Adhaeribacter arboris: one gene and its partner. The protein of the gene in region 2 interacts with the protein of the main gene of each other region in a pairwise test. Links are inferred from orthologs where the notes say so. Each region holds a gene or a part of one and is shown on either strand. Other genes may lie near its edges.

Region 1 (4,755 bases), 1.1 Mb from region 2 along the record:
AACCCGAATGCGCCCGATGTTTCCACAGATAATATAGGCCGTAACCAATGAACACCATGGCTACCATCCGGAACAAACTTAAAATTAATTTACCGTAACTAGAACCTAACTCCACGCCAAAGGCCATTCCTGGGTTAAGAGTATAATGCAGCTTTGCCCACTCGCCAATTAAATGAATCTCGCCGGGTAATCCCATATCCATATTAAAATGGACCACAAATTTTACAATTTGATCAATAAGGATAACAACAAGGCTAAGCAGGTAATATTTATAATATTTCATCTACAAACTTTTACTATAAACGTTTGGGAGTTAGATAAACAAGTTCAATTATTAAACTTAAACAATTTTACTCTTACATAATTCCCAAAGCAATTAATTATCAAAAAATTACCTACTTTTAAACTACTTCCAGCTTGGCAGTAAGGGTAAATTCGTCAATTTCCAGAGCCGTACCATCGGCTATTATTTCGGTTAATTGCACATCCGTAGCCTGAGTTTCTTCGCTGATGTATTTCTCAAAAGCTTGTACAGCGGCATTCACTTCGGCATTATTATTTTGTAACGAAATCCGGATACGATCCTGTACATCTAACCCGCTATCTTTCCGCAGGTTTTGAATACGGTTTACCAGATCACGGGCAATACCTTCCTGCTTTAAAGCTTCGGTAAGTGTAATATCTAAAGCCACCGTTAATTTACCTTCGGATGCTACCAGCCAACCCGGAATGTCTTCGGAAGAAATTTCTACATCGTCCGAGGTAATTATTACCGTATCATTGCCCAACAGAATTTCAAAACCATTTTCTTTTTCCAGCTTGTTAATTTCATCCTGGTTCATCTTCTGAATAGCGGCCGCTACTTCTTTCAGGCGCGGACCGAAAATCTGACCTAGCTTTTTAAAATTAGGTTTAATTTTCTTTACCAATATACCGGATGTATCATCAATGTATTCAATAGCTTTCACGTTTACCTCCGATAAAATTAAATCGGCTACGGCTTCTATTTGCGTCTTTGTTTTCCCGTTAAGCACCGGTATTAAAATACGCGATAAAGGTTGCCGTACTTTCATGCTTTCTTTCTTCCGGAGCGAGTGCACCAGCGACGATATAGTTTGCGCTAAAGCCATTCTTTCTTCCAATTCGGCATCGATTGCTGATTCACTCACCTGGGGATAATCCGCTAAATGCACCGACTCTACTTGATTCTTACCAGATACCCGGTTCAAATCTAAGAAGAGCTGATCCATGTAGAAAGGGGCAACTGGGGCAGCTAATAAAGCTATTGTTTCCAGACACGTATAGAGCGTTTGGTAAGCCGCTACTTTATCTTGGTTGTACTCTCCTTTCCAGAACCGCTTACGGTTCAGGCGCACGTACCAGTTACTTAAATCATCGCTTACAAAATCCTGAATAGCACGGGTAGCTTTCGTTGGGTCATAATCGGCGTAAGCCGCATCTACCAATGTTAACAACGAATTTAATTTTGAGATTATCCACCGATCGCTTTCCGTCCGATTCTCTAAAGATACTTCTGCTTCGGCATACGTGAAATTGTCGAGGTTTGCGTAAAGCGCAAAGAACGAATAGGTATTCTGTAAAGTCCCGAAGAACCGGCGCTGTACCTCTACGATGCCGTCGGTATTAAATTTCAGGTTATCCCAAGGCGGCGCATTCGAAATCATGTACCAACGTGTCGCATCCGGTCCGTAGGTTTTAATGGTTTCGAACGGATCCACGGCATTGCCTAAGCGCTTGCTCATTTTATTGCCGTTTTTATCAAGAACTAACCCATTGGCCATTACATTTTTAAACGCCACGTTATCTTCCAACATAACCGCAATGGCGTGTAAAGTAAAGAACCAACCGCGCGTCTGGTCTACTCCTTCCGCAATAAAATCGGCGGGGAAGTTTTTCTGGAATATCTCTTTGTTCTCTAATGGGTAATGCCACTGGGCATAAGGCATAGCTCCCGAATCGAACCAAACGTCGATTAAGTCTGGTTCCCGGTACATTACTTTGCCCGATGGCGCTACCAAACGAATGTTATCCACATACGGCCGATGCAAATCCATTTCCGAAATTACAGTAGCTTCCATTATTCCAGCAGCAACAGCCTTATCTACTTCAGCTTGCAATTCAGCTACGGAGCCAATGCAAATTTCCTCAGTACCATCTTCGGTTCGCCAGATTGGTAAGGGCGTACCCCAATACCGGGAACGGGAAAGATTCCAGTCAACCAGGTTTTCGAGCCAATTACCGAAGCGGCCTGTACCCGTAGATTCCGGTTTCCAATTTATGGTTTTATTCAGTTCAACTAATCTACTTTTTACGGCTGTAGTTTTAATGAACCAAGCATCTAATGGATAATATAAAACCGGTTTATCTGTTCGCCACGAATGTGGATAGGTATGCTCGTATTTTTCAACCTTAAAGGCTTTATTTTCTTCTTTTAAAATGATTGAGATAATAATATCTGTTGTTTTATAATCCGGATTACTTTCATCTTCATTAGTATAATTCTTCACATAAAAGTCATCTGGGCCAAGGGCTTTATGCGTTTTGATTTTATATTTATCAACACCTTCCAGGAGCTTTACGCCAATTTCATTAATGAATTTTCCTCTTCTATCTACAGTAGGTAGCTCATTACCGGTTTCATCTTTTATAGTTAAGGCCGGAATACCGTGTTGTTTGGCTACGCGAAAGTCATCCGCTCCAAAAGTAGGTGACGTATGCACCACGCCGGTTCCGTCGGAGGTAGTAACAAAATCTCCCGCCACTACCTGGAATGCTTTATCGGCATCGTAGAATGGTTGCAGGTAAGGCATTAGTTGTTCGTACCGGATACCTACTAATTGCTTACCTGTAAATTCCTGAACAATCTCAAATGGAATGGCTTTATCTCCTGGTTTGTAATCTGCAAGTTTCAAGTTTTTACTTTTTTCGGAGAAATACTTACCTACCAGTTCTTTGGCAATTACCACACTTACCGGTTTATGCGTATAGGCATTAAATGTATTTACCTGCACATAAGCTATCTTTTCCCCTATGGCTAAAGCAGTATTTGACGGCAAGGTCCAGGGAGTAGTTGTCCAGGCAAGAATGAAGACATCACCAGTAGGCTTAGAGAAAAGAAATTCTGAATTAGAATCTTTAATAACTTTAAACTGGGCAACTATGGACGTATCTTTTACTTCTCTATAGCAGCCGGGCTGGTTTAGTTCGTGAGAGCTCAGTCCGGTACCATCAGAGGGCGAATACGGTTGAATGGTATAACCTTTATATAAAAATCCTTTTTCGTACAGCTTCTTTAAAAGCGCCCAAATAGATTCGATATAATCGTTTTCGAAGGTTATATACGGATTATCTAAGTCTACCCAATAACCCATTTTTTGAGTAAGATCATCCCACTGACTTTTATAACGCATCACGGTTTCGCGGCACCGAGCATTATAGTCCTCAATAGAAATTTTCTTACCTATATCTTCTTTAGTTATACCTAGTTCTTTTTCAACCTGAAGTTCAATCGGCAAGCCGTGCGTATCCCAGCCTCCTTTACGGTTTACCTGAAATCCTTTCAAAGTTTTGTAACGGCAAAAGATATCTTTTACGGCCCGGGCCATTACGTGGTGAATACCCGGTGTACCGTTTGCAGAAGGGGGACCTTCGTAAAAAACAAAAGAAGGATGTCCTTCCCGGGTTTCCACCGACTTTTCAAATATCTTGTTACTATTCCACCGTGCCAGCACTTCTTCGGCTAACTTAGCGTAGTTTAGGTTTTTGTACTCGTTATACTTCACTGTTATTATTTAACTTATTATCTTCTGGTATATCTTTTAATTTGCCTTATTAGCTTCACTATTAGTAATGTGGTGATTAGATCATTAATATTTAACCTATCTGCACACCTTGGTTCATAAGTATTAGTAAAAGCTTTAAGAACAAAATTAAGTTCGTAAAACTATTTAAGGTTAAATCCAAAAACTTAACACCTTGTGGTTTTGCTACTTTAAAGCTTTACTTGCGCAAAAATACTAAAGCAAATCAATAAAACCGAAGATGTATAAATTATACCTGCATTTGTAATAAAATAGTAGAGTTGATTTTAACTACTTCCTAGATAAAATGTAGTTCTTTCTTAAAAGTAGCTTGATAAACAGTATTCGATAATGCAGTTTTACTAAATGAATAATGGGGATAATTCTTGGACAACAATATTGTTACTTTATTCTAACCAAATATAATTAAGCTACTTACAATTCATTCCTCCGGATAAAATAAACACATTTTGAACAGAACCTTAAAGAAAGAAACAGGCAATTACAGAGTTTATACAGCTTTGCTATACCATACTTTTAAGAAAAACTGTGATTACCTGTAGTTCTTTTATGCATTTTACTTCTTAGGTGCATCCAGAAACTATTACTTTTGCTATAACCTAATTAAGTGCATGAACTATGAATCCACGAAAATCTTCCGGCTTATTACTTATTATATCTCTATTAGTTATTAGCCAATTTAGTAGCAGTTGCTCTACCTCACAAGCCTTCCGCTTTGCCAAAGGCACCGGCGCCTTTAAAGATCCCTACAAAACCAACTCGCCTAAAAATAAAGAATTAACTCAAGTAGCAAACCTTAATGACCCGGCTAATGAGTTAAACACAGTATTACAATCGCAGGTAACTGGTGCAACTGAAAAGAATACGCAAGATCCTTTAACAGAGAAACTGATTATTCAGAAGCCTTCTCGTA
Region 2 (3,630 bases):
TGGTTCCAGAAATATAACGTAATCTTCCTCCTGAAAAGCGCCTAATTCTTTCAGCGAACTGCAGACCGGCTCCAATACTTCAGGGGTAAAAACATTCGAACCTTCCTCCGAAATGGCATCTTTCAGCACCAAGGGCAAATGGGAGTTCGACCGTACGTAATTCACGCACCAAATTACAGCATCCGTATCGTAGTGCAATAAATTATTAGTGGCAAAATGCAAGGCTACGTAAGGGGAGTAAGTCCAGTCGAGCAAACGGGTGGGCAAACCATGGTGCTGCGCTACGGCTAGCCAATTCCAGATTGAATTGCCCGGGGCAGCATCGCGGTGCGCGTATTTCCTAAAATTGCGCAGTAAATGCGTTTCCAGCTTTGGATAATCACCACCGAGCCGGATTAAGCTAGTGGTTAACTCAAAATTTTTATTCCACATGCCCCGGTAAACATAAGAAGAGCGGTAACGATTAATTTTCGGGTCCCAAGAATCATTAAATAGCGCCCTTTGCAATTCCTCCCAAGAGTTAACCAAAATATCGTTATCTGATGACATATTTAAAAAGGGACAGTTAAAGTTTACTGTTCCGTATACGTGAATCCGGTAAATTGTATAATTATTTACCGGAAGATGCTTGCCACCACCCAGAGAAATTTACCCGATCTAGAAAATGTAAGCTTGATTTAAGGACTGGTGGAGCCACGACCTGTCTTTTGTTCCAGGCAATAAATATGAAAGCAAATTGTTTTAATAAAAATTAATTTCCCTATTTTCACCACGCGATGAGCTGGCACTGAAGCAAAATTTTACGCTTAACTATTTAAATAAAAGGTTTGCACTAAAATTTATTTAGTACTTCAACGAAATTAGTTTGGCCTATGCCTTACACTAATTTATTGGTAAGCACCAATTTATTAATCGAACAACTACTTATACAACCGGTTTTGCCTTCATTCAGCAAAAATCTACTTAGTAGATTTTACAACAGACAAGATAATTTTTTACGCCTTATAAAAATGATAACTAATCGAAGCAGATTTTTGAAAAATGCCCTGGTTCTGGGAGCAATGGCTCTTGGTTCTGTTTTTACGGCCTGTAATAATAATTCTGGCTCCACGCAGGAAAATAGCACTAATGCTAAGCCAACAGCGGGTGAGACGTTAAAGATTGCCGTAATACCAAAAGGTTCGACGCATACCTACTGGAAAAGTGTACACGCCGGCGCCATGAAAGCAGCCAGCGAGTTAGGTAATGTAGAAGTTATTTGGCAGGGACCGCAAAAAGAAGACGACCGGCAAATGCAAATTCAGGTGGTTCAAAACTTTATCAGCCGCGGGGTGAACGGTATTGTTTTAGCTCCCCTCGACGAACGAAGCTTAGTACCGCCCGTGAAAGCCGCTATAAAACGTAAAATTCCGGTAGTAATTTTCGACTCCGATTTGGGTTCAAAAGAATACGCCAGTTTTGTGGCTACCGATAATTTTGCGGGAGGTAAATTATGCGCGCAACGGTTGGCGGAGTTGACCGGCGGGAAAGGAAAAATAATAATGCTGCGTTACAGCGAAGGCTCGGCCAGTACTCATGCTCGCGAAGAGGGTTTTTTAGCGGGCATGAAAGAATATGCTCCTGATGCCCAACTGGTTTCTACGAACCAGTACGCCGGCGCTACCATGGAAAAAGCTTTTCAGGCTTCTCAAAATTTGTTAAACCGTTTTGCTGACGTAAATGGTATTTACTGCCCGAATGAATCTTCCACGCAAGGAATGTTGCGGGCTTTGCAAACGGCCGGCAAAGCGGGCAAAGTAAAATTTGTGGGCTTTGATTCGAATGAAACTTTAATTACGGCCTTAAATGCGGGTACTATTCAGGGATTAGCTTTGCAGGACCCGTTTAACATGGGATACCAGGGAGTAAAAACCGCAGTAGCTGTTATTAAAGGGGATGCTTTCGAAAAGCGCATTGATACCGGAATTACTATGGCTACGAAAGAAAATATCAATGATCCTAAGATTAATGCCTTGCTCACGCCCGATTTAAAAAAATGGCTGAATGAGTAATTAGGCTTTAGTCGATAGTCCATAGTCCATAGTCTGTGGACCATAGTCCACAGACTATGGACTATAATTTTATAGGTACAGCCAGTTAAAATCTTATTCATTTAAATCTAAATTTCTTGCTGCTTTCTTTAGAAAATATAAGCAAAAGCTTTGGGCCGGTAAAAGCCTTAAAGAACGTTAGCTTGCAGGTAGAGCGTGGCGAAGTGCACGCGTTAATCGGCGAAAATGGGGCGGGTAAAAGTACCCTCATGAAAGTTTTGAGTGGAGCTTACACCGCGGATGGCGGCACCATGCATTTAGATGGCCAGTTATACGCGCCGGAATCACCGGCGGCGGGTCGTCAGTCGGGTATTGCCATGATTTACCAGGAATTAACTTTAGCGCCTCATTTGTCGATTGAAGAAAATATAATGCTGGGGCTGGAACGCACTTCGTTTGGGTTCGTGAAAAAGCAGCGGCAGCAGGTAAAAGAAGCACTCGACTGGTTAGGACAAGGTCACCTTGACCCGGATATGCCGGTTAATCGCTTAAGCTTAGGTAAACAACAACTGGTAGAAATTGCCCGCGCTTTGGTGATTGAATCAAGAGTGGTTATCCTGGATGAGCCTACCAGCTCTTTAACCGCCGAAGATGCCCGCGCTTTGTTTAAAGTAATCCGGAAGCTAAAAGAAAATAATATATCGGTTATTTACATCAGCCACTTTCTGGAAGAAGTAATGGAAATAGCCGACCGGTTTACCGTAATCCGCGACGGAGAATCTATCACTTCCGGTAACATATCCGAAGTTACTATTCCGGAAATAATCCGGCACATGATTGGCCGATCGGTAGAGGAGTTATACCCGCATCTTCCGCACCAAATTGGGGAGCCGGTTTTAACTGTTCGCAATCTGGTAACGGCTCCGTATCATAAAGAAATAACTTTTACGCTCCGGCGAGGTGAAATTTTAGGCATTTCGGGCTTGGTAGGGGCGGGGCGTTCCGAAACCATCCGGAGTATTTTTGGCTTGGAAATCGTTCGTAATGGTCAGGTAAAAATTAAAAATTACCCGGAACTCAACGCCGTATACATTAATCCGGGCAAGGCTTTAGGCACCGAAATGGATTTATTAAGCGAAAACCGGAAAGAAGAAGGCTTAGCTTTAAATTTATCCGTTGCCAATAACATTACTTTATCTGCCCTAAGTAAATACAGCAAATTCGGACTATTAAATTTGAACCAAGAGCACGAAACTGCTTCTAATTGGTCGGAAAAATTGCGCATAAAATGCCGTGATCCGAAACAAGCTATTGGTAGTTTATCGGGCGGAAATCAGCAGAAAGCTTGTATTGCGCGTTTATTGCACCACGATAGCGACATTTTATTCTTGGATGAACCCACCCGGGGAATTGATGTAGGAAGTAAAGCCGAAATTTACCGGTTAATTCAAACCTTAGCCTCCGAAGGTAAAGCCATTGTAGTTGTAAGTTCTTATTTACCGGAATTATTGGGAGTGTGCGATACCCTAGCGGTTATGTACCGGGGCCAGATGTCGGAGATTAAACCAATTTCCGCCTGGAATGAGCACGATATTATGCT

What was found. Proteins that work in one complex are often made in the same cells at the same time.
Region 1: the proteins of AHMF7605_RS22860 (region 2) and ileS interact in binary tests that used the Escherichia coli proteins (3 or more experiments, as listed by UniProt). The link is inferred for Adhaeribacter arboris from one-to-one orthologs.

What each region holds. Positions count from the first base shown.
Region 1 is NZ_PYFT01000001.1:4,482,959-4,487,713, reverse strand. The notes cover bases 202-4,186. They hold ileS (isoleucine--tRNA ligase), read right to left. Parts: upstream 3,804-4,186; coding sequence 402-3,803; downstream 202-401. Other genes in these bases: AHMF7605_RS18285 (lipoprotein signal peptidase), read right to left, coding at 202-283. In the rest of the region: more of AHMF7605_RS18285, read right to left, coding at 1-201; AHMF7605_RS18275 (hypothetical protein), read left to right, coding at 4,461-4,755. UniProt on the Escherichia coli protein: Catalyzes the attachment of isoleucine to tRNA(Ile). As IleRS can inadvertently accommodate and process structurally similar amino acids such as valine, to avoid such errors it has two additional distinct tRNA(Ile)-dependent editing activities.
Region 2 is NZ_PYFT01000001.1:5,623,743-5,627,372, forward strand. The notes cover bases 183-3,042. They hold AHMF7605_RS22860 (ABC transporter substrate-binding protein), read left to right. Parts: upstream 183-1,034; coding sequence 1,035-2,051; downstream 2,052-3,042. Other genes in these bases: AHMF7605_RS22855 (FRG domain-containing protein), read right to left, coding at 183-549; AHMF7605_RS22865 (sugar ABC transporter ATP-binding protein), read left to right, coding at 2,168-3,042. Outside these bases: more of AHMF7605_RS22855, read right to left, coding at 1-182; more of AHMF7605_RS22865, read left to right, coding at 3,043-3,630. UniProt on the Escherichia coli protein: Part of the ABC transporter complex RbsABC involved in ribose import. Binds ribose. Also serves as the primary chemoreceptor for chemotaxis.